2 regions of the Streptococcus sp. HN38 genome follow, and region 1 is predicted to be linked to the other one. Evidence: predicted binding sites of a transcription regulator. Region 1 holds the regulator's gene; the other holds the start of a gene.
What was found. The regulator NrdR, encoded in region 1, represses ribonucleotide reductase genes. The targets are predictions, from matches to a motif close to ACACNATATATNGTGT.

Region 1 (11,855 bases):
TATTGCCAAACCTGAAGTGGTTGGCCATCCTGTATCTGAAAAAGCAGCTTCAGATACACGGGATTACATGATCACAGTTGGGACTGATCCAGTTTTTGGTACGCTCTATAACAAGTGGACTATGTCTCCTGTTATTCAGGTTAATGGTTATGATGTGGCAGTAAAATCAGGTACTGCCCAGATTGCCAAGGAAGATGGAACGGGTTACATTGATGGTCAATACTTTCAGTCAGTCGTAGCCATGGTTCCAGCTGAGGATCCAGAATTTATTATGTATGCAACCGTGAGAGAGCCAGAATCCTATACTGGAATGGAGTGGGAGGATATATTTAATCCAATACTGAAAGAGGCTATGTTATTGAAAGATAATTTAAACTTGGATAATGTTGCTCCTTCATTGCAGTTTGTGGAAAATGAAACAGAATTTAAGTTACCAGATGTTATTGGTCAAGGCCCAGGCACAACTGCTGAGGAATTGCGTCGTTATTTAATTCAGCCAGTTATTGTAGGGAATGGTTCCGAAATAAAGAAAGTATCTGTAGATGTCGGAACAAATCTTTCTTCAAACCAGCAAATTCTCTTGCTGACAGATTCAGTAGAAGATATGCCTGATTTATATGGTTTGACAAAAGAAAATATGGATATTCTTGCAGAATGGCTAGGTCTTGAAGTCACTTATGAAGGAGCAGGTTCGATGGTTGTTGAACAGAGTATTGAGTTTGGTACAAAAATCAGTAAACACAAAAAAATAACGATTACACTAGGAGAGTAAAATTAAAATGCAATTTTCACTATTATCGGGATTGGTTGCTTTTTTAGCAACGGTGATTCTGATACCACGCTTTATTACTTTTTATCAAGCCAAACGCATCGAAGGGCAACAGATGCACGAAGATGTAAAACAACATCAATTTAAGGCAGGTACCCCAACCATGGGAGGGACGGTTTTTCTAGTTGTTGCTATCTTGGTTACATTTATTTTTGCTGCTAGCCTTAACATGTTAACTGGTGGTGTTTTAGCTATTCTCTTCATCCTTGCACTCTATGGATTGGTCGGTTTTTTGGATGATTTCTTGAAAATATTCAAAAAAATCAATGAAGGTCTTAACCCTAAACAAAAATTAGCATTACAGATTTTAGGTGGACTTGTTTTCTACTTTGTCCATGTAAGAGCTGCTGGTGGTGGTGAACTCAATGTATTTGGTCAAATCATCAATCTCGGTATGCTTTATTTACCCTTTGTTCTTTTCTGGTTGGTTGGTTTCTCAAATGCAGTCAACTTGACGGATGGTATTGATGGCTTGGCTTCTATCTCAGTTGTTATCAGCCTTCTAGCTTACTCTGTCATCGCCTTCAATGAGCAAAAATTTGATATTCTTCTAGTTTGTGTGACCATGATTGGTGGATTGCTCGGTTTCTTTGTTTATAACCGTAAACCAGCGAAGATTTTCATGGGGGATGTGGGAAGCTTGGCTCTCGGTGGTATGTTGGCAACTATTTCAATTGCCCTCCGTCAGGAATGGACCCTCCTCCTTATCGGCCTGGTCTATGTCATTGAAACGTCCTCTGTTATGTTGCAAGTTTCATATTTTAAATACACCAAAAAACGCTTTGGAGAAGGTCGTCGTATCTTCCGTATGACTCCTTTTCATCACCATTTGGAGCTTGGAGGTTTGACCGGAAAAGCTGAAAAATGGAGCGAGTGGAAAGTTGACTTTTTCCTCTGGTCAGTCGGTCTCATCATGAGCTTGATTACCCTAGCTATTCTTTATCTATAAAATGTCAGAAACAGCAGAAATGCTGTTTTTTTACCTTGACAAATATGGTCGGGGGGGGGGTAAAATAGAGAGAGTATTAGTGGAGGATAAAAATGGAACAATTCAATCAAGAACAGTTATATGGAGTGGTTATTCAAACCATGACAGCTGCTAGTCAACTTCCTATGGTTAAAGTCAATCGGGAAGAATTTTTGAAGACTCGTTTTAAAGATAGTCCCTATCTAGATAAAATTATTGCGGATGGACCAACAGCGGTCTTCACTACAAAAGCTTTGCGTAAGGAAGCTGAAAAAATCATTAATGATATGACTACGAAAACATCTTTGATTTCTTTCGCAGCTGGTTTACCGGGGAATCCATTTACAGCGGTGGCGGCAGGTACTGCTGATATAGCTCAGTATTTTGGTTTTGCCTTGAATTTGTCGCAACAAATCGCTTATCTTTTTGGTGAAGATGAATTATTTGTTGGTGAAGCGAAGGAAATTTCAGAAGAGGTTCAAATCCGCATTATTGCCTACATTGGTGTCATGTTTGGAGCAGGTGGTTCAGCAGTTCTTCTCAATAAAGTATCCAAGACAGTCGGAGCTAATATCGGTAAAAAAGTAGCTATGCAGGCTTTGTAGGCTGGGCAAAAAGACCAATCTCGCTTCGCAGGGTTCGTGTCAACATCTCAGCGCAGTGGTTGATTGGCAGATTTGTTCGTGTTTTACACTCCAAATCTGTTCTAATCAACTGTGCGGGGGCGGGAAGACGAACTCTTTTTTTGACCAGTCGAGTTCTTTCCCGCTCCCATCCCTTGGTGAAAAAGGTAGCCGCAGTGATTGGTGTGAAAATTACCAAAAAGACTGTTGAAAAGACCATTGCCAATGCAGTTCCTATTTTGGGTGGTCTGATTTCAGGAGGTTTGACCTATTTTACCTTCCAGCCCATGGGAGGGATGTTGGCAGACACATTTGTGAAAAAAATAAATGGTGATTTTGATGGCGAATTAGAACTCACTGAGGCCTTTAAAGCAAGTTTGGAAGAAGAGAAGGAACTTGGAATTATTGAGGCAGAATTTACTGAAGCAAGCGAGAGTTGATTGAGGCTGGGCAAAAAGCCCAGGACCACTACTCAGAGTTCGTGTCAACATCTCAGCGCAGTGGTTGATTGGCAGATTTGTTCGTGTTTTGCACTCCAAATCTGGCCTAATCAACTGTGCGGGGGTGGGAAGACGAACTCTTTTTATCTTGGTCGAGTTCTTTCCCACTCCCTTTTGCTTGTCCACCTAAATCGTGCTATAATAGAGGGCAGTACAACTAAAGAGGGAACTATGAAATTTACAGATATGAAACTCAAGCCTTATATTCAGGAGGCTTTGAAAGAAATTAACTTTGTCCAGCCGACAGAAGTTCAGGAGAAATTGATTCCAGTTGTTTTGTCAGGGCGAGACTTGATAGGGGAATCAAAAACAGGCTCAGGGAAGACCCATACCTTCTTGATCCCTATTTTCCAAAAATTAAGTGAGGAATTGGACCAAGTTCAGGCTGTTATTACAGCCCCATCTCGTGAACTGGCTACTCAGATTTATCAAGCGGCACGCCAGTTGGCAAGTCATTCGGACATCGAAGTTCGTGTGACCAATTATGTTGGCGGTACGGATAAGAACCGTCAAATTGACAAGCTTCAAGCTAGTCAGCCTCACATTGTTGTTGGGACACCAGGGCGTATCTATGATTTGGTCAAATCAGGTGACCTTGCTATCCATAAAGCCAAAACCTTTGTGGTTGATGAGGCAGATATGACCTTGGACATGGGCTTTTTGGAAACAGTTGATAAGATTGCTGGCAGCCTGCCAAAAGACTTACAATTTATGGTCTTTTCAGCGACCATTCCGCAGAAACTCCAACCGTTTTTGAAAAAATACTTGTCCAATCCAGTCATGGAACAAATCAAGACCCATACGGTCATTTCAGATACCATTGAAAACTGGCTGATTTCAACCAAGGGGCGTGACCGTAATGCTCAAATCTTGGAAGTAACCAAGCTCATGCAACCTTACTTGGCCATGATTTTTGTCAATACAAAGACACGTGCAGATGAATTGCATAGCTATTTGACTGCGAATGGTCTTCGTGTCGCAAAGATTCATGGGGATATTCCTCCACGTGAGCGCAAGCGGATGATGAACCAAGTGAAGAACTTGGACTATCAGTACATTGTTGCAACGGATTTAGCAGCACGTGGGATTGATATTGAGGGCGTCAGTCATGTCATCAATGATGCAATTCCTCAAGACCTTTCCTTCTTTGTTCACCGTGTAGGGCGTACAGGTCGTAATGGTTTGTCGGGTATTGCCATTACCCTCTATCAGCCAAGTGATGATGCAGATATTCGAGAGTTAGAAAAGCTCAATATCAAATTCTTGCCAAAAGAAATGAAAAACGGGGAGTTTGTTGATACCTACGACCGTGATCGCCGTGCCAACCGTGAAAAATCGCGCGAAAAACTGGATTTGGAAATGATTGGCTTGGTCAAGAAGAAAAAGAAAAAAGTCAAACCAGGCTACAAGAAGAAAATTCAATGGGCTGTTGATGAAAAACGTCGCAAGACCAAGCGAGTTGAAGCGCGTGCAAAAGGTCGTGCAGAACGTAAAGCCAAGCGTCAAACCTTTTAAAGTAATCGAGGAAAAAGATGTTACAAAACATTCTAAGTTTTTATTTACAAGGATTGCTAATAGCTTCCTTGTTGATTATCACTTCTAGTCTGGTCTGGTTTATCTGGCGTGCGACAAAGGGTGTGGATAAAACCTTGCAAGAACGACAAGATTTCTTGTTTGATTTGTTGATGATTAATGTGATGACAATTCCCATTGCAGCCTTTGGAGTAGTGGGAATCTTATTAATGTTTAAAGCGTAGAAGGAAAAAGTATATGTACGATACAGTTGTAATTGGTGCGGGTCCTGCGGGGATGACTGCAGCTCTTTATGCAGGGCGTAGCAATTTAAAGGTAGCTCTTTTGGAACGTGGTATTTATGGTGGTCAGATGAACAATACCGCGGAAATTGAAAACTATCCAGGCTATGACCATATTTCAGGTCCAGCCTTGGCTGAAAAAATGTTTGAACCCTTGGAAAAATTCGGTGTGGACCATATTTTTGGCACCCTAGTCCGTATTGAAGAAGAAGGACAAATTAAGAAAGTGATTACTGAGGATGGTGTTTTGGAGACAAAGACAGTCGTTCTAGCCATGGGGGCAAAACATCGCTTGTTAGGTATTCCAGGTGAGGATACTTACAATAGTCGCGGCGTTTCCTATTGTGCGGTCTGTGACGGTGCCTTCTTCCGTGGTCAAAAACTCTTGGTAGTTGGCGGAGGTGATTCTGCGGTCGAAGAAGCCCTCTTCTTGACACAATTTGCGGAATCTGTGACCATTGTTCACCGCCGTGACCAACTTCGTGCTCAAAAAGTCATTCAAGACCGCGCTTTTGCCAATGAAAAAATCAACTTTATCTGGGATAGCGTAGTGGAAGAAATCAAGGGCGACGACTTACGTGTACAAAGCGTGGTTATCAAAAATGTGAAAACTGAAGAAGTCAGTGAACTTGATTTCGGTGGTGTCTTTATCTATGTTGGTTTGGATCCGATGACGGATTCGGTTGCCGATTTGGGTATTACGGATGAGTCTGGCTGGATTATTACAGATGAAAAGATGGCAACCAGCAAATCAGGTATTTACGCTATCGGTGATATTCGCCAAAATCAACTGCGCCAGATTGCGACTGCTGTGGGAAATGGTGCAGTTGCTGGTCAGGAAGTCTATAACTACATCACAGAACTAGCTGAATAGGGGAATACAATGTTTCATATTTACGACATTCAGAAAAATCCAGATGGAATTTCCTTTGAGAAAACCTTGGACTTGCAGGAAGAATTGCAGGCTCGAAATGGTGAAGTTCTAGGCTTGTCGCCTGTACAAGTAAGTGGAAATGTTCGCTTTGAGTCAGGTTTCTTTTTCTTGGATTATCAGATGACTTACGATATTACCTTGGCATCCAGTCGTTCTCTGCAACCTGTCCTGTTACATGAAGTTCAAGAGGTCAATGAACTCTTTGTTGCCAATGAAGCAGCTCTTAAAGAACAAGATTTGATTGATGAGGATATGGTACTGGTAGTAGAAGATGACCACATTGTCCTTGATGAGAGTGTAGCAGATAATATTTTACTGGCTATACCAATCAAAGTCTTGACACCTGAAGAAGAAGCTGGACAGGAACTGCCATCTGGTCAAGCTTGGGCTTTAATGACTGAGGAAGATTTTCAACAAAAAGCTCAAGAGAAAAAAGAGGCCAATAGTCCTTTTGCTCAATTGCAGGGCTTGTTTGATAGTGAAGAATAGTTTGGATAGTTAAATTATCTGAAAATTCTTGTCAACTTTCCCCATTCGGTGTATAATGAAAGGGATACAAATTAGAGGAGTAAACAAATGACTAAAGCAAATTTTGGTGTTGTAGGGATGGCCGTTATGGGCCGCAACCTTGCACTTAACGTTGAATCACGTGGCTACTCAGTAGCTATTTACAACCGCTCTGCTGATAAAACAGAAGATGTTGTTGCAAGCAATCCAGGCAAAAACTTGGTACCAAGTTACGATGTGGAAAGCTTTGTGGCATCTATCGAAAAACCACGTCGCATCATGCTTATGGTTCAAGCTGGTCCTGGTACAGATGCAACCATTCAAGCGCTCTTGCCACACTTGGATGAAGGTGACATCTTGATCGATGGTGGTAATACTTTCTACGAAGACACTATCCGTCGTTCAAAAGAATTGGCAAACTCAGGTATTAACTTCATCGGTACAGGTGTATCTGGTGGTGAAAAAGGAGCCCTTGAAGGTCCATCTATCATGCCTGGTGGTCAAAAAGAAGCTTACGAATTGGTGGCAGATGTCTTGGAAGAAATTTCAGCAAAAGCACCAGAAGATGGAGCACCATGTGTGACTTATATCGGTCCAGATGGAGCTGGTCACTACGTAAAAATGGTACACAACGGTATCGAGTATGGCGACATGCAATTGATTGCGGAGTCTTATGACCTCATGCAACACTTGCTCGGTTTGTCTGTTGATGAAATGGCTGACATCTTTACTGAGTGGAACAAAGGCGAATTGGATAGCTACTTGATTGAAATCACAGCAGATATTTTGAAACGTAAAGACGATCAAGGTCAAGATGGACCAATCGTTGATTACATTTTGGATGCGGCTGGTAACAAGGGAACTGGTAAGTGGACAAGTCAATCATCACTTGACTTGGGTGTGCCACTGTCATTGATTACAGAATCTGTATTTGCTCGTTATATCTCAACCTACAAAGATGAGCGTGTGGCAGCAAGCAAGGTCCTTCCAAAACCAGCTCCGTTTGCATACGAAGGCGACAAGGCTGAATTGGTAGAAAAAATCCGTCAAGCATTGTACTTCTCAAAAATCATGTCTTATGCACAAGGTTTTGCACAGTTGCGCGTAGCATCAAAAGAAAACAACTGGAACTTGCCATTTGGTGAAATCGCAAAAATCTGGCGTGCAGGTTGTATCATCCGTGCTCGCTTCTTGCAAAAAATCACAGATGCCTACGGACGTGATGAAGACTTGGCAAACTTGCTCTTGGATGAGTATTTCCTTGATGTAACAGCTAAGTATCAACAGGCAGTTCGTGATGTTGTTGCCTTGGCAGTTCAAGCAGGAGTTCCTGTACCAACTTTCTCAGCAGCTATTACCTACTTCGATAGCTACCGTGCTGAAAACTTGCCAGCGAACTTGATTCAAGCACAACGTGACTACTTTGGTGCTCACACTTATAACCGTAAAGATAAAGAAGGAATCTTCCATTACGACTGGTATAGCGAATCAAAATAGAAAAGATGGGCGTGGAAGCGCCCTTCTTTCTAGTCATAATACGATTCCTACACCATTTGAAAGAATAGAAAAGGATGGATAATGGCTAAGAAAATTTTGATTGCTGGTAAAGAACGCAATCTCTCGCATTTTGTTTCCATGGAATTGCAGAAAAAAGACTATCTTGTTGATTATGCATCGACAGGGAAAGAGGCTATGTCCTTGGCACATGAAACGGATTTTGACTTGATTCTGATGAGTTTTCAGCTTTCAGACATGTCCAGCAAGGAATTGGCTACAGAACTATTAGCGATAAAACCAGCCACGGTCATGATTGTGGTAGTTGAGCCGACAGAAGTTAGTCAATATGGGGAAGAAGTCCTCTCTTATGCTGTTTCCTACGTAGTGAAGCCCTTTGTCATCAGTGATTTAGTGGAGCAAATCTCTGCGATTTTTCGTGGTCGTGACTTTATTGATAATAATTGTAAACAGGTTCACATGCATGCGGCCTATCGTGATTTGAAGGTTGATTTTCAAAATCGAACAGTGACTCGAGGTGATGAATTGATTAATTTGACCCGCCGAGAGTATGATCTGTTGGCGACCTTAATGAATAGCCCAGAGCCTGTTAGTCGAGAACAACTTCTTGAGCGTGTTTGGAAATATGAAGCGGCTTCTGAGACCAATGTCGTCGATGTATATATTCGCTATCTACGTGGTAAACTGGATTTGCCACATCAAGATTCATATATAAAAACAGTTCGTGGTGTCGGATATGCCATGCGCGATTGATTTAGAGTAGAGAGGAGGGAGTGAGAAAGAACTCTATTTTTCAAAAATGAGTTCGTCAACAAGTCTTTATTTCTAGTTGTCGAGCTGAAACAGTCTATTCCCAGACTGTTTCACTCCCACCCCCGCACAGCTCAAACTGTCTGGGGGACAGTTGGAAGTTGGAAATAGAGCGAACAAAGTTCGCTACAAAACTGTCTGGGAGATAGTTTGAGGTTGGAGATGAAGCGAACTCTGTTCGCATCAGTCGTAGAGGTCAGATTTTGAGTGTGAAACGCGAATTTCTGAGATTTGCTTCGCAAATCTTATCTCCAACCTTTAACAGTCCACTGGACTGTTAAACCCAATCAACCACTGCGCTGAGATGTTGACACGAACTTTGAAAAGAGAGGTTGGTCTTTTTGTCCAGCCCCTCTTTCTTTTTCTATAAGCGTGTGATAAAATAGTAGCCAATAAGTAAGAATGGAAAAGTTATGAATACATCATTTAAAGAAAAAGTCATATTAATACTCTTATCTGGAGCGACATTGTTAGCTGTTCTCAACTGGTCTAGTATTTATGGGGCTATTCAACAATTATTAGGCAGTATGAATTCGCTTTTTATTGGAGCTATTTTTGCCTTTATTCTCAATGTTCCCATGAAAAAATTAGAAGATCAGTTTGAAAAAATTTCTTTTTTAAAGAAATCCAAGCGGTCTTTGGCAATTGTTGGAGTATTAATTGGATTTGCTTTAATTGTGACGGGACTGGTGGTGATTGTTCTTCCTACATTGGTGACGACTGTTTCAGAACTGGTTTCGGTTAGTAGCACAGCCATTCCAAAATCGGTAAATGCCCTAACTAATTTTCTTGAATCAAATGGTCTTTTGTCGGGACAAATCGGAGACCAGATTGCCAGCTTTTTGGATCAGTTGAAGAATTTAACACTTATTTCAAGTTTGGTTACACCGATTTTATCTGGCTTGGTGTCCAATGTGACGGGGATTTTTTCGAACACTATGACGTTGATAATGGCTTTCTTCTTCACTCTAGCGATTTTAGGGAGCAAGGAACACTTGCAGGCGATGACGAGAAAGTTCTTGCAGGCTACCTTGCCAGAGAAGGCTGTCAGAGTAGTGAACTATATTGGAGAAGTTATTGTTGATACCTATGACCGATTCTTGATGAGTCAGATTGTTGAGGCGTGTATCATTGGGACACTTGTCTTTGTTAGTTATTCGCTCTCAGGAATTCCTTATGCCAGCATGGCTGGTATTTTGGCTGGGGTCCTATCATTTGTACCTTATATCGGTCCCTTTTCAGCGTGTTTGATTAGTGCTCTCTTTGTGGCGGTACAAAATCCGCTCTTGGCACTCTGGTCTATCGTACTCTTCCAGATTCTTCAGTTGATTGAAGGGAATGTGATTTACCCGCGCGTGGTTGGTCAATCAGTTGGTCTTCCGACTCTCTTTACCCTGGCTGCAGCCTTGATTGGTGGTAATTTGTTTGGCTTGCTTGGAATGGTCTTCTTTACCCCAATTTTTGCGGTTGTCTACCGCTTGGTTCGTGAATGGGTTGCCAGTCGATTGAAGAAGCAAGATGAATTATTGGTAGAAAGTGAGTAATTCTCGCTTTCTTTTATTTTTGTCATTTTTATGCTATACTGAAGTGATAAAGTTTATGTAGGAGAAAGAGTATGCGTTGTCCAAAATGTCAGAGTTTGAAATCAAGTGTCATTGATAGTCGTCAGGCTGAAGATGGCAATACCATCCGTCGTCGTCGTTCCTGCGACCAATGTGGTCAACGTTTTACCACCTATGAACGGATTGAAGAGAAAACTCTAGTCGTTGTAAAAAAAGACGGAACTAGAGAGCAGTTTTCACGTGAAAAGATTTTCAATGGGATTATTCGTTCTGCTCAAAAGCGCCCTGTGTCAACCGATGATATTGATGAAGTGGTGAATCGGATTGAACAGAAGGTTCGAGCACAAGGTGATAGTGAAATAGAATCCGATGTCATTGGGAATTTGGTAATGGAAGAATTGGTCGAATTGGATGAAATCACCTATGTGCGTTTTGCATCGGTTTATCGTTCTTTCAAAGATGTTGGAGAGCTAGAAAATTTGCTTAAGCAGATGATTTCCAAAGGAAGTAAGGTAAAACCGGGAAAAAAAGATGAAACCAAATGATTTATTTGCCTATATAAAAATCAGCCCGTTTACACCTGATATTGTCAGTCTTAGCCAATGCTACCAGCCGATTATCGGTTTTGATGCATTAGCGCTTTATTATTACTTTTATAGTTTTGCCGATCAAGGGCAAGGACGTTACAAATGGACTGTCATTCTCAATCACATGGATTTTGGGATGAATCGTTTGGAGAAGGCTCTGGATGTTCTGACTGCCATGGGGCTCCTAGAACTCTATCGTGCAGATGAATTAACAGGTTTGGCGCTACAAGCCCCTCTGACCGTAAAAAGTTTTCTAGCGAAACCCTTGTATAAGAACTTGTTAGCAAGGAAGATTGGGGAGTCAAGCATGGAGAATCTACTTGTTCATCAACCCAATCAAGAACAAAATATCTCAAAAACATTTTCTCAGGTCTTTACTATGGATGGGCAGGCTCCAGTTGTTTTTGAACCGAAACATGATTTTGACTGGTCTGCCTTCAAGGCATTAATGGCTAAAGATAAGCTTCTTTTTCAGGATGAAGCTGAGGATGTTATTGCGCTTAGTTACATAGCAGAGCAGGCAGGGTGGACCTGGTTGGAAACCTATCGGCAGGCTAAAGCAACAGCTATTGGACAGACCATCTCGACCAAACGCTTGCAGCAGTCACGTCAGTCATTGCCAACAGAAAGCGCCAACCTCACTGCCCAAGAACAAGCAATTGTTCGTGAAGCGAAATCAAAATCCAGCCTAACCTTCCTGTCCTTTATCAAGGAGCAACGCAAGGCAGCGGTGACCGCAACAGAACGAAAATGCTTGACGGATTTGGCCAATTTGGGTATGCTTGACGAAGTCATCAATGTCTTGGTCCTCTATACCTTTAACAAGGTGGACTCAGCCAATCTCAATGAAAAATATGCCATGAAATTGGGCAATGATTTTTCCTACAAGGGAATTGGCAGTGCAGAGGCAGCTGTTCTTTACCTAAGAGAGTTGAAGACAGGTCAGCCACAAAGTAAACCCAAGCAAGAAACCAAAACCAATGTGCCTGAGTGGAGTAAGGAAGAGGTTCAGCAAGGACAAACGCAGGAAGGTCAAGCCAAGCTGGCGGCTCTTTATCGTGAATTAGAAGAAATGGAAAACAAAGGAGGTAGCTGATGAAATCAGTTCAAGACAGGTTGTCGCAAACAACCAATCCAAGTCCAAAATCTTATCAGCAACTCTATCAGGAGATAGTGAGTGATCCTGAAGTCGCTGCTTTTATCAAAA
Region 2 (11,855 bases), 490 kb from region 1:
AGAATCAATAGTTTCTATCATACTCCCTTTCAACACAACAAATCCTTCTGTAGTTTGCTTACAAGTCGCCTGAATTTCTGTGTTTGATTTTTTACTTTTTCGCTTTAAATAAAGCAACTGACTCGATGCATCTGTCGTCTCCCTGTCATTAGGCACATTTTGCACCATTGGAACAAATAAACGATACCCCAAAGTTCCAATAATCGTAATGGTATTATCAACGACTTCATCCAATTCTGACTGCTTTTCTTCCGTTACATTTCCTGGATTGGGTTCGTTACCATTTTTCACTATAAAACGCCCCGCCTCCTTGGCAAGCTGAGTAAATTTATTTTCTAGGTAGCTGATTTCTGTTGGACCAAAGGAATTGTTCTGAGTTGTTAGTACAATCACATCATTAAAATAATCCGCATGGTTATCACGTGTATGCTCTTGAATACGGAGCAGCACTCCTTCTCCATTTTTACGAGTCGTAGCCTGCCCTATGTAAGTAATATCTTTTCTCTTTTCATCATCATACCCCAAAAGAAAGTAGATACCACTTTGCTTCATCTCCGAACGTTCTTTCAAATCCCCTAAGTGAATGCGTGGTATTTTGAAAATAACTCCCGTCCAATTGGATAAGGTACATTTGATTTTCCCAGTTACTTCACCATCCATCAAGAACATATTGATATTTTTGCTACGGTTAACCATTGCTCCAACCTCCTAATACCTCGGATATGGGTAAAATTCCCCTTCCACCAAGTCTGCTCTGCCTTTTTCAAAAGCCTCGCTATCCCATGCAATGGCAAATTCTTGGGCTTCTGGGTCCGCCAAAAAGTCCATGAGGTCATCTAGGCCTTGGTCTGCGGTGTCCTTGAGAAAGCTTGCGAAGTAGGTCAGAAACTTTGCCGAAAAGCCCTTCTTGGCGTCAAATGGCAGAGCGACCAGGTAGTCTTCCTCGTCAAAGCGAGACTTGTCCTGGTTGTAGAAAAGGACATACTCCTCCAAGAAAATATCCTCAGAAGACGCATTGCCTTCGTCGTCCACCGTTTCAATCCCAGCCACATTTTGTGCTTCCAAGATAAAAGCCAACTCAACAGCATGGTTTTTCTTGTCCCAGTTGAGCTCATAATCATAAGTAAAATGTTTGTCCAGTGCCACTTCCAGCACATCTAAAAAGCCATGTTTCGCCATTCTATTTCCTCTTTTCTATATAGTCTTTTAGTTTACTTTTAGTACTAGGCAACGAGCTGTAGGCTGTACTGAAGTACGGCAAAGCGAGTTAACGACGTAATAAAAGAAAAACTAAATGACGATAAATTCCAATAAATTTATTTCTCGACCATATTTGACGGAAGCCCGTTTGTCTTTCTCCAAAATGGACTTGGTTAAATCTAGTTGATTTACCGCTGCTAAGGCTACAGCATAGTAAATAACGTCAGCTAATTCTTCTGCCAAACGAGCAGAGCTGTCTTCTTCGCCGTCCATCATCTTGCGGCCTGCACGCTTGTTCAGCAGCTCTGCCACTTCACCAATTTCTTCCACCAATTTCATAAAGAGACTTTGCTCTGGAACTGTCGTCCCATAATGGTCACGCAAGTATTCTTCCAAAACACTCACTGTCAACTCAGTCATTTCGTTTCTCTCCAAATCCTAAAATTGTAGTATAATGATTATACCATAAATGTACTGAAAGGAAGCCTATGCCAGCCAATCTCGCTCTTCGTATGCGGCCCAAATCCATTGATGAGGTCATCGGTCAGGAACACCTGGTCGGCCCTGGAAAGATTATCCGCCGCATGATTGATGCCAATATGCTGTCGTCCATGATTCTCTACGGTCCGCCAGGGATTGGCAAGACCTCGATCGCCTCTGCCATTGCTGGCACGACCAAGTATGCCTTTCGGACCTTTAATGCCACGACCGACAACCAAAAACGCCTGCAGGAGATTGCGGAAGAAGCCAAGTTTTCTGGCGGTCTGGTTCTCATGCTCGATGAGATTCATCGCCTCAACAAGACCAAGCAGGACTTCCTACTCCCTCTTTTGGAAAACGGCAATATCATCATGATTGGAGCAACGACGGAAAATCCATTTTTCTCTATTTTACCCGCCATTCGCAGTCGGGTGCAGATTTTTGAATTACAACCCTTGCAAACCAGCCATATCCGACAGGCCTTGGAATTGGCTCTGACAGACAGCGAACGCGGTTTTGACTTCCCCGTCACCATTGAACCTGAGGCTCTGGATTTCCTAGCAAATGCGACAAACGGTGACCTTCGGGCCGCCTACAATTCGCTGGAACTAGCTGTACTTTCGACCAAGGAAAGTGACGACGGTAGCCGCCACATTGATCTGGACGCTGTAGAAAATAGCCTGCAAAAGTCCTACATCAGCATGGACAAGAACGGCGATGCCCACTACGACATCCTCTCCGCCCTGCAAAAATCCATTCGGGGTAGCGATGTCAATGCCAGCCTCCACTACGCCGCTCGTTTGATTGAGGCGGAAGACCTGCCTAGTCTGGCTCGTCGCTTGACGGTCATTGCCTACGAAGACATCGGCTTGGCCAATCCAGAGGCACAAATTCATACGGTGACAGCCCTCGAAGCTGCCCAGAAAATCGGCTTTCCAGAGGCACGGATTTTGATTGCCAACGTGGTCGTTGATTTGGCTCTTTCACCCAAGTCCAATTCTGCCTATCTGGCTATGGATGCAGCTCTGGCTGATTTGCGGAAAAACGGTCATCTGCCCATCCCAAATCACCTGCGGGACGGTCATTATGCTGGTAGTAAGGAGCTGGGAAATGCTATTGGCTACCAGTATCCGCATGCCTATCCTGAAAAATGGGTGGACCAACAATACCTGCCCGACAAGTTACTAAATGCGGACTACTTCACCGCCAACGACACCGGCAAATACGAGCGTGCCTTGGGCATGACCCAAGAAAAAATCAAGCATCTAAAACAAAACAAGAAAAAAAGTTGATACCGTTTTCATTTTTTTGCCGTTTTCCTCTTGATTTTTTCAAAAAATGTGGTAATATTAAATCATAAATAAGAACTGCTGTGGTATACGAATTCATACCTATGTGTTGACCGACTATTTTTGTATTACTAGGGAGACAAAGATCTTTTGGCAGTATGCAGGCTGGTACACCCAGAAGCAACTAAGTCAGAAACACGTCACCCACCTGCTTCTAGCGTGCGGGATCAATACAATCTTTGAATAACCGGTACCAATACAGCATTTTTATTTTTTACCTTCCTTAGCTCAGCTGGCAGAGCAGCGGACTCTTAATCCGTGGGTCGTAGGTTCGATCCCTACAGGGAGGATATTGGTTGATATGAGGAAAGTCTTGATTTATCAAGGCTTTTTCTCGTTTTTTGAGTGAATTTGTCAAAAAGAACCCTTTCACATTGTGAAGGGCTATTTTTTTAACTTATCCCACAGGACAACTCGTTTTTCCTGCAATGATTTCTGCACATCAATGATGCGTTGGTTGGTCGATCCTCTAAATTGCAACATGAGGTTGCGTTTGCTTTTGTCATAGCGGCCGTCTACGAGAATGTCCAACTGGCTAAGCAGTTCTAATTTGTCTGGCGTTTCCAGCATCAATTCTTCCCATGTGTAGCCTGTCCAAGACCAAATATCCTTGTCTGGCAATTCCGTCCGAACTCGCTTGACGAGGGGGAGGACGGTGCCTGTATTGAGAAAAGGCTCCCCACCCAAGAGGGTCAGCCCCTGCACATAGGGCTGGGCCAAGTCTGCTAAGATACGGTCTTCCAGCTCCTTGGTGTAAGGAATCCCGGCCTTGAAGGACCAGGTGGCAACATTGTAACAGCCTGGACAGTGAAAGAGGCAGCCGCTGACATAGAGGGAGCACCGCACGCCTTCGCCGTCCACAAAGTTAAAGGCCTTGTAGTCCATAATCCGTCCCTGACTGAGTTCCTCACTCTTCCACTCGCATGGTTTGGGATTGTTCCAGGTCTGCTCCGTCATAGCTGCCTCCTTCTTTTAGCCAATCCAGTAACGTTCTACTCCTTCGCGGACGTCTTCTAGGCTACCGCCACAAGCCACAATCGTACGACGACTAGCTTGATTGTCTATCGAGCAGGTCACGAGGACTTTGGAAATATTTTTGGTTGCGGCTTCCTGCAAACCTAGTCGCAACTGGTCCTTGGCATAGCCCTTTTCTCGCTCGGTCGGGCGAATGGAATAACCGATGTGACCGCCTTTATTGAGCAGGAAATCGTTGAGCCGTAGGCGTAGACTGAGAAAACCAAGGGCTCGACCTGTCTGGTCAAATGACACATACTGAATAGAGGGAACAAATCCTTCTGGCAGGTTGATGCCTGCCTCATAGTCTTGATTTCTCAAAATCCAGTCTTCAAAGTCGACCTCTTTGGAGATAAAGCCTCCATCCATAGCAGAGCCTGCCGTTTCAAACTCCGCTAGCATGTCTAAAATCGTATCCTTATCCGCTATAGTTGGTCTTCTTAATTCCATTCTAGTCTCCATATTGTCTTTTGAAAAAATCGCTGATAATGTCCGTATCCAGTCCTAAGTCCTGCACAATTTCTGCCTTGTGGAAATCGTCATAGTTGTCATTACCGCTCCAAACAAAGGAATTGGTCACAATCTGATAGACCCTATCTGGCTCGACAGCTCTGCCATTGACCAAAAGATCCTCACCGCTTTGGACAATGCCCCACATCTGAGGGTGGAGACCTGTCTGTAGGTCGGAATCCCCTTTTTCTCATTACCATCCCGAATGTTCGCAATCAGTTGCGCCTTCTTTGGAAAATTCTCCATGTAGGAATGCATATCATTGGTATGGAGAATACTAATATCTGTATAGTCCATACTATTTTTTCTTATTTTTTGCTTGTTTGAGCAATTCCTGCACACGCGCTTTTTTATCCTGCTTCACATTAGAATTCTTCTCATGATAGCGTGTCACCAGGGCCTTCCCCTTAGCGTCTAATTGATATTTTCCCATTGTTTTCTCCTCTTTTTTATCTCTTGTTCGTTTATAATAAACTTCCACAGCTAACTGGAACTGTGGAAGCTCTACATAGTCTGTTTATTACTTATAAGCTCGACCCATTCATGTGTTTCACACGCGCCGAAATTTCCTTGTGACGGCCTTTTACCATCGGACGGGCCTGTGGATTGCCTAGATAACCACAAGTTCGTTTAACAACATCCACCGACTTAGGATCGCTATTCCCGCAACTTGGACACTTGAAGCCACGCTCCGTCGGCTCAAAATCACCTTCAAAATCACAAGCGTAACAATGGTCAATCGGAGTATTGGTTCCCAAGTAACCAACACGGTCATAAGCATAGTCCCAAACAGCTTCCAAGGCCTTTGGATTTTGTTGCAGTACAGGGTATTCACAGTAGTGGATAAAGCCACCGCTGGCACCCGCCTCCACATAGACCTTTTCAAAATCCAATTTTTCAAAGGGAGTCGGATTTTTCCGCACATCGTAGTGGAAGGAGTTGGTGTAATACTGCTTGTCGGTGATATTTTCAACCAGACCAAACTTGTCCGTATCCATTCGGCAGAAGCGGTCTGTCAGGCTTTCAGATGGTGTCGAATAAACTGAGAAATGATAACCATATTCATCCGACCAATCTTCAACCAAGGCTTTCATTTTCTTGATAATATCCACCGTGAAATCTTTTGCCTCTGGGTTGGTCTCCCATTCGCCACCGTAAAATACTGTTGCGACTTCATACAAACCAATGTACCCCAAAGATACGGTTGCTCGACGATTTTTAAAGACTTCATCTACTGCGTCTGTCTTAGCCAAGCGTTTTCCGAATGCCCCATATTGATAGAGAATTGGAGCATTGGCCGGGGTTGCCTCTTTCACTCGTTCCACACGATAGATCAGGGCATCCTTGGCAATGGCCATACGTTCTGCAAAGATTTCCCAGAACTTATCCTTATCTCCAGCGGACTCCATGGCAATCCGTGGCAAATTGACGGTTACGACACCTAGGTTCATACGACCAGATGTCACATCCTGGCCATTTTCATCCTTCCAACCTTGAAGGAAAGAGCGACAGCCCATTGGTACCTTGAAGGAACCTGTCAACTCAACAATCTTATCATAAGAAAGCATATCTGGATACATACGCTTGGTCGCACATTCAATCGCCAATTGCTTGATGTCATAGTTTGGAGAATCTGGCTCCAAGTTCAAGCCACGCTTAACTGTGAAAATCAGCTTAGGAAAGATAGCTGTACGACCTTCTCTCCCTAGACCCTTGATACGAATGTTCAAAATCGCTTTTTGAATTTCTCTCTCAAACCATGATGTCCCTAACCCAAAACCGAGTGAGGTAAAGGGTGTTTGTCCATTGGAAGTAAAAAGGGTGTTGATTTCATACTCCAAAGATTGCATAGCGTCATAGATGTCTTTTTGCGTTTTAGCACGCGCATATTCTTCTTGCTTGTCTGCTAATACCCAATCCTTGGCGTCTTTCAAATGCTTTTGGTAGTTGAGCTCCGCATAGGGCGCCAAAACTTCATCGATACGGTCAGCTGAGCAACCACCATATTGACTAGAGGCCACATTGGCAATGATTTGTGAAATCTGAGCCGTAGCAGTTTGAATTGATTTTGGACTTTCTACATCCGCATTTCCTATCTTGAAGCCTTGTGCCAACATACCTTTGAAATCAATCAAACAACAGTTGGTCATTGGTGTATAAGGGCTGTAATCCAAATCATGATAATGGATGTCCCCTTTTTGATGAGCATTGGCCACATGAGCTGGCAATAATTTGAGACCGATAGACTTTCCGACAATACCTGCTGTCAGGTCCCGCTGGGTGTTGAAAACATCCGCATCTTTATTAGCGTTTTCATTGACCACAGACTGGTCCTTGCTCAGCAGCTTATGAATTTCAAAATTAATATCGGTAGCCTGATGACGGCGAAAATCACGGCGTGTTCGGTATTGAATATAAAGCTCCGCCAAATCATACAAATGGGCTTTTAACAATTCCTGTTCAACGACCGTTTGAATTTCGTAAATTTGAACATCTTTCTCAAATCGGCGACCAATTTCAGCCAAAACAGCTTCTAATACAATTTTTAAACCTGCCTCTGAAACAGGATGTTCTAATTCTTGGTTTGCCCGCCGAAGAGCAGAAAAAATCTTATCCTGGTCAAAGGATACTGTCCGTCCATCACGTTTCAAAACCAATAATTCTATACTCGGTAAGACATTTTCTTGCACATTCATCTGACAAACCTCCAAAATTCTTCACTTCTATTAGTGTAGCACTTCACAAAATAAAAATCAATATCTTGTGTAAAAAAATATAAAAATAGAAAAATTACACTAAATATAGACTTCGTTTCTGAAAAACAAATGAAAACAAGAGCCTATTCTGACTCTTGTTTTCTAGTCCATAAAAAGTACAGGTTAATAGCACAGGCCACTAAAATCACAGCAGGCCAAAGCAAATTTAACAAAGGAAGTTTACCGACATTGTAGGCAATATAGAGAGTATTCCACACCACTCCCAAGCTATAAACAATCGTCAAAATAATTTTCATAAAACACTCCAACAAAATGATAGTGCTATTATACTACAAACGACCATTGATGTCCTTTATCTGCCGCTCCATTTTCCGATAATTTAGGAAAAAGAGAGAAGCGTAAATCAAGACAAAGATAAACCAGAAAAAGAGAAGAGCCCCAAGTTTCACGGGAAACCAACCAGCCAAAATGCCCAGCGGTGTGAAGCCTAAAGCTGTGATGCAAAAATGCGTTGCTATCATTCGTAGAAGGCTCCAATCCTGTTCAAAAATCGTGTCTGCCAGCTGGAACAAGAGACCGATTGCCGCCCAAATAACTACACAAATCAACATGACGGTTACTTGACTAAAGTTGCTCAGGTAGTAAGCCCCCATGGTTGAAAAGGGATTTAGAGGAAAATAGGTTCCCTGTCCGAAGACGGCTGATGTGATAATGGAGATAATGGTTCCGATAGCGATGCCTAAACTGGCTGATAAAATGTATTTTTTCATAGTCCTAACCTTTCTTTGATAACTTTTAGATAGCGACGGGATGAGTAGGTAACTGATCCGTTTTTCATGACCAGTTTGACCAGACCGTTGGAGGTCAGCTTGAGGTGGTCCAGTTGCTTGATGTGAATGATTTCCGACTGGGAGATTTGTAAGAAGTTTGCTGGTAAATCTTCCTTGACCTGATACAAGCGTAGGTTGGAAGTATAGACATTTTCTACTGTTTCCACTTGCAAGAGCCTATCTTCTAGATATAGCCTGACAATCTCTTCATGCTCCAAAAGATAGACCTGCTCCCCTTTTTTGACTGTCAGCCTAGATGTCTGCTTGTCTAGGTTTTGAACATAGGCCACCAACTGTGTAATCTGCTCAGACATAGCCTGTGCTTCAATAGTCACTAAGTCTTCCAAAATTTCTGGTGATATAGCTAGTTTTACTTTCATATTCTCTCCCTTCTGTCCCTATTAAACACCATTTCTTAACTGGTTTCAAGGGCTTTTGACTATGTGGTCATATTCCTAAGCTAAACGGCAAAAAAGCCAGAACAGCTGTCCTGACTTAGTCTGTTATATCAACATTTTTTATGCGAGGAACCAAAAACCTCTGGAGCTTTACTCTTCAAACTCATCTAGCCCATCGAAGGCTCCGCTTACCTTCAACTGCTCCAAATCTTCTAAGGACAGACTGGCATCCGACCTATCCACTGCCCGTGTGACTTCTTCATAGTAGCGACGAGCCATCTTCTCAATAAAATCACGAGGATAAGGGTAACGATTAGTCGCAACCCACTCTTCCAACCAAACCGTTAATTCCTCAAGAGGTTTATCCTGTTGGAAGAGAAAATACTGCATGATGTCACTGGCCTGCTCATCATCCAAACCCAGATGATACACATACCAGCTAATCGGAGCAAATTGCGGATTTTGCCTTTCTAGTTCAGCATATATATCCAAAACCAATTGTTCCAATTGAAACAGTTTATCTGTAATATATTTTGTATCTTTTGAATCCATTGTAGCTATTCTTCCTAAACTAATACACTTAATATCCCACGAACTCCTGCAGCCAATGTTCGAGCAGACCAATTATCTAATCCTGACGCTACTAATCCGTTTATGATTATCTGCTCAATTTGATATAAACCACCATCAATTGTTTGATCAATTACTCTTAAAGGACCTGTGATATACTGTAACGCATGCCCAAATCTTACTGCGGCTTTTCGTCCAAGTACTTTTCCTACCATATTCGTAAGAAACTGTCTGTTTCTGAGTATCCATTTAGCGATAACTCGTGCACTTTTTCCTGCACCAACCCTAGAATTATCACTGTATGCATTTACACTATATCCTTCTTTTCTAGCTAAATCTCGTATTTGCTTATACTGTGAATTACTAATATAAAGACTTCCTGTTTTGCTTACATAGTCATTATATAAATCAATTATAGGTTTCTCATCAGCCACCGCAACTTCAGCTGCTTTAACACTATCTACATTCACAATCGTAGCACTCAATATGTTAAATAGCATGATAATTACTGTAAATAAATTAAAAATACCGAGCTTTTTTTTCATATGTTTTATCTCCTAATCAGAATAGAATTATAGAATCACCCTAAAAATTATAGCGTTTTAATATTTTAGAATTCTGTTGATTTATCACTTTGCAAAAAACAATTAAAATTTCAATTTTTATAAAAACATTATCTTAATCACAAATGTATCGATACAAACATATTCTATATCACTTATTCATAAAAGACAATTTTTTTATTTAATCACCTTCCAATCGTTCGTTTTTTGACCAAAAAGCCAGAACAACTGTCCTGACTTTCATTGTCTTATATTTTTTTCTTCAACTCCGCCACAGCCATCATGACTTCCATTGGGGTCATATTGTAGATGTCTAGTTTTTCCAGTTCATCGAGGACTGGGTGAGAAGGCGTGTCTGCGAAGAGGTCGATTTGACCAGACGGCTCTTCCACAACTGTCGGAACTGGGTGAGTTGGTGCAGTAGGGGCTTGGTTTTCAAGCGTCTGCAAAATCCTATCCGCCCGCTGCAGTAGTTCCTCTGGCATTCCCGCAATCTTAGCCACATGAATCCCGTAGGACTTGTCAGCTGGGCCTTGTGCAATCTTGTGGAGGAAGGTGACTTGGCCGTCCTTCTCCAAGGTCGACACATGGACATTCTCTAAGTGTTCCAAGGTCTGGCTAAGGTCTGTCAACTCATGGTAGTGGGTAGCAAAGAGAGTCTTGGCTCCAATCTTGTCGTGGATGTACTCGATGATAGACTGGGCCAGGGCCATACCGTCATAGGTGGCCGTTCCACGTCCAAGTTCGTCAAAGAGGATGAGCGACCGATCTGTCGCCAGACGGACTGCCTTGTTGGCCTCCATCATTTCCACCATGAAGGTCGACTGCCCACTGACCAAATCATCCGCCGCACCAATCCGAGTGAAAATCGCATCGAAAATCGGCAATTCAGCCTGATCCGCAGGCACATAGGAACCCATCTGCGCCATGATGACAATAACCGCCAACTGCCGCATATAGGTAGACTTACCGCTCATGTTTGGACCAGTAATCAGTTGCATATGCGTATCCGTATCCAAATGAATGGAGTTGGGAATGTAGGTCTGCTTGCCCATGACCTTCTCCACCACTGCATGACGTCCACGGTCAATGGTCAGTTCTCTTTGATCTGTAAAGCGTGGACAAACCAAATGTTGCTGCTCCGCCACAACTGCAAAGGCCTGCAAAACATCGATGGTTGCAATGGTCCGAGCTAACTTCTGCAAGCGACCGATATACTTCTCAACCTCTTGGCGAATCCGCATGAAAATCTCGTACTCCAAATTAGCAGACTTATCACGCGCCTCCAACATCTGCCCTTCGATTTTAGCCAATTCTTCCGTACCATAGCGCTCCGAGTTTTTCAAGGTCGCCTTACGGAAGAAATGACTAGGCACATTGCCCAGATTGGAATTGGTCACATGGAAATAGTAGCCGTCTTTTTTATTGTAATCAATCTTGAGATTGTTGATACCAGACGCTTCACGCTCCTTGGCCTCAATCTCCGCAATCCAGCCCGCACCCTCACGCATGACCAGACGGTACTGATCCAGCGTTTCATCAAAGCCCGTACGGATGATGTTTCCATCTGTGATGGTCCCTTGAGCTTCTGGGTCAATAGCAGAGCTGATGAGAGCGTGCAGTTCTGGGATTGGGTCCAATCCAGCCACCAGATTGCCTAGAGCAGGCTCATTGATTTGTAGCAAGATATTCTTGATTGCTGGGATATTTCCCAGAGTCTGAGAGAGCTGCAAGAGATCCTTGGGCATGGTTTTTCCAAAAGACACTCGGCTGGCCAAACGTTCGATGTCATAGACACCTTTTAAAGCCTCGACCAAGTCACTCCGTTCAAAGAAGTAATCCAGAAAAACCTGAACGACAGCCTGACGATTCTCAATCCGCTTAAGGTCAATCAAGGGACGATCAATCCATGTCCGCAATAGTCGCATACCCATGGCTGTCTTGGTTTCATCCAACAACCAGTACAAACTACCATGCTTCTTGCCTGTCCGACCATTTTCAAGTAAGTCCAGACTAGACTTGGTAGCATAGTCCATTTGCAGATAGTTCTTGATTTCATAGTGGACCACCTTTTGCAAGTGGCTCAGATCTCGCATCTGAGTCCGATGTAGGTAGCTGAGGAGTTTACCTGCCGCAGCCTTTTCCAAGTCTGTCAAGGAGTTATCAATCAATTGGACATCCTCTGTCACCTCATCTTCAAAAGAGAGCAGGAGGTTCATCTGGT

Region 2: a site for NrdR is predicted at 7,305-7,320, ahead of nrdD (anaerobic ribonucleoside-triphosphate reductase). Genes of this name have one in related genera too.

What each region holds. Positions count from the first base shown of each region.
Region 1 is NZ_CP116604.1:1,947,511-1,959,365, reverse strand. It holds gene pbp2x (penicillin-binding protein PBP2X) at 1-772, shown strand, start outside; gene mraY (phospho-N-acetylmuramoyl-pentapeptide-transferase) at 780-1,778, shown strand; partial or broken gene PHA78_RS09535 (hypothetical protein) at 1,871-2,460, shown strand; gene PHA78_RS09530 (PTS lactose transporter subunit IIB) at 2,605-2,859, shown strand; gene PHA78_RS09525 (DEAD/DEAH box helicase) at 3,091-4,434, shown strand; gene PHA78_RS09520 (DUF4059 family protein) at 4,452-4,676, shown strand; gene trxB (thioredoxin-disulfide reductase) at 4,690-5,607, shown strand; gene PHA78_RS09510 (YceD family protein) at 5,617-6,156, shown strand; gene gndA (NADP-dependent phosphogluconate dehydrogenase) at 6,244-7,671, shown strand; gene PHA78_RS09500 (response regulator transcription factor) at 7,753-8,442, shown strand; gene PHA78_RS09495 (AI-2E family transporter) at 8,913-10,043, shown strand; gene nrdR (transcriptional regulator NrdR) at 10,115-10,606, shown strand; gene PHA78_RS09485 (replication initiation/membrane attachment protein) at 10,593-11,744, shown strand; gene dnaI (primosomal protein DnaI) at 11,744-11,855, shown strand, end outside.
Region 2 is NZ_CP116604.1:2,436,540-2,448,394, forward strand. It holds gene PHA78_RS12000 (GIY-YIG nuclease family protein) at 1-696, opposite strand, end outside; gene PHA78_RS12005 (DUF3013 family protein) at 709-1,179, opposite strand; gene PHA78_RS12010 (MazG nucleotide pyrophosphohydrolase domain-containing protein) at 1,291-1,620, opposite strand; gene PHA78_RS12015 (replication-associated recombination protein A) at 1,689-2,972, shown strand; RNA gene ssrS (6S RNA) at 3,045-3,238, shown strand; tRNA gene PHA78_RS12025 (tRNA-Lys) at 3,247-3,319, shown strand; gene nrdG (anaerobic ribonucleoside-triphosphate reductase activating protein) at 3,414-3,986, opposite strand; gene PHA78_RS12035 (GNAT family N-acetyltransferase) at 4,002-4,493, opposite strand; gene PHA78_RS12040 (5'-nucleotidase C-terminal domain-containing protein) at 4,495-4,701, opposite strand; gene PHA78_RS12045 (hypothetical protein) at 4,852-4,986, opposite strand; gene nrdD (anaerobic ribonucleoside-triphosphate reductase) at 5,078-7,249, opposite strand; gene PHA78_RS12055 (hypothetical protein) at 7,393-7,566, opposite strand; gene PHA78_RS12060 (DUF3021 domain-containing protein) at 7,600-8,040, opposite strand; gene PHA78_RS12065 (LytTR family DNA-binding domain-containing protein) at 8,037-8,480, opposite strand; gene PHA78_RS12070 (hypothetical protein) at 8,649-9,050, opposite strand; gene PHA78_RS12075 (hypothetical protein) at 9,065-9,613, opposite strand; gene mutS (DNA mismatch repair protein MutS) at 9,880-11,855, opposite strand, start outside.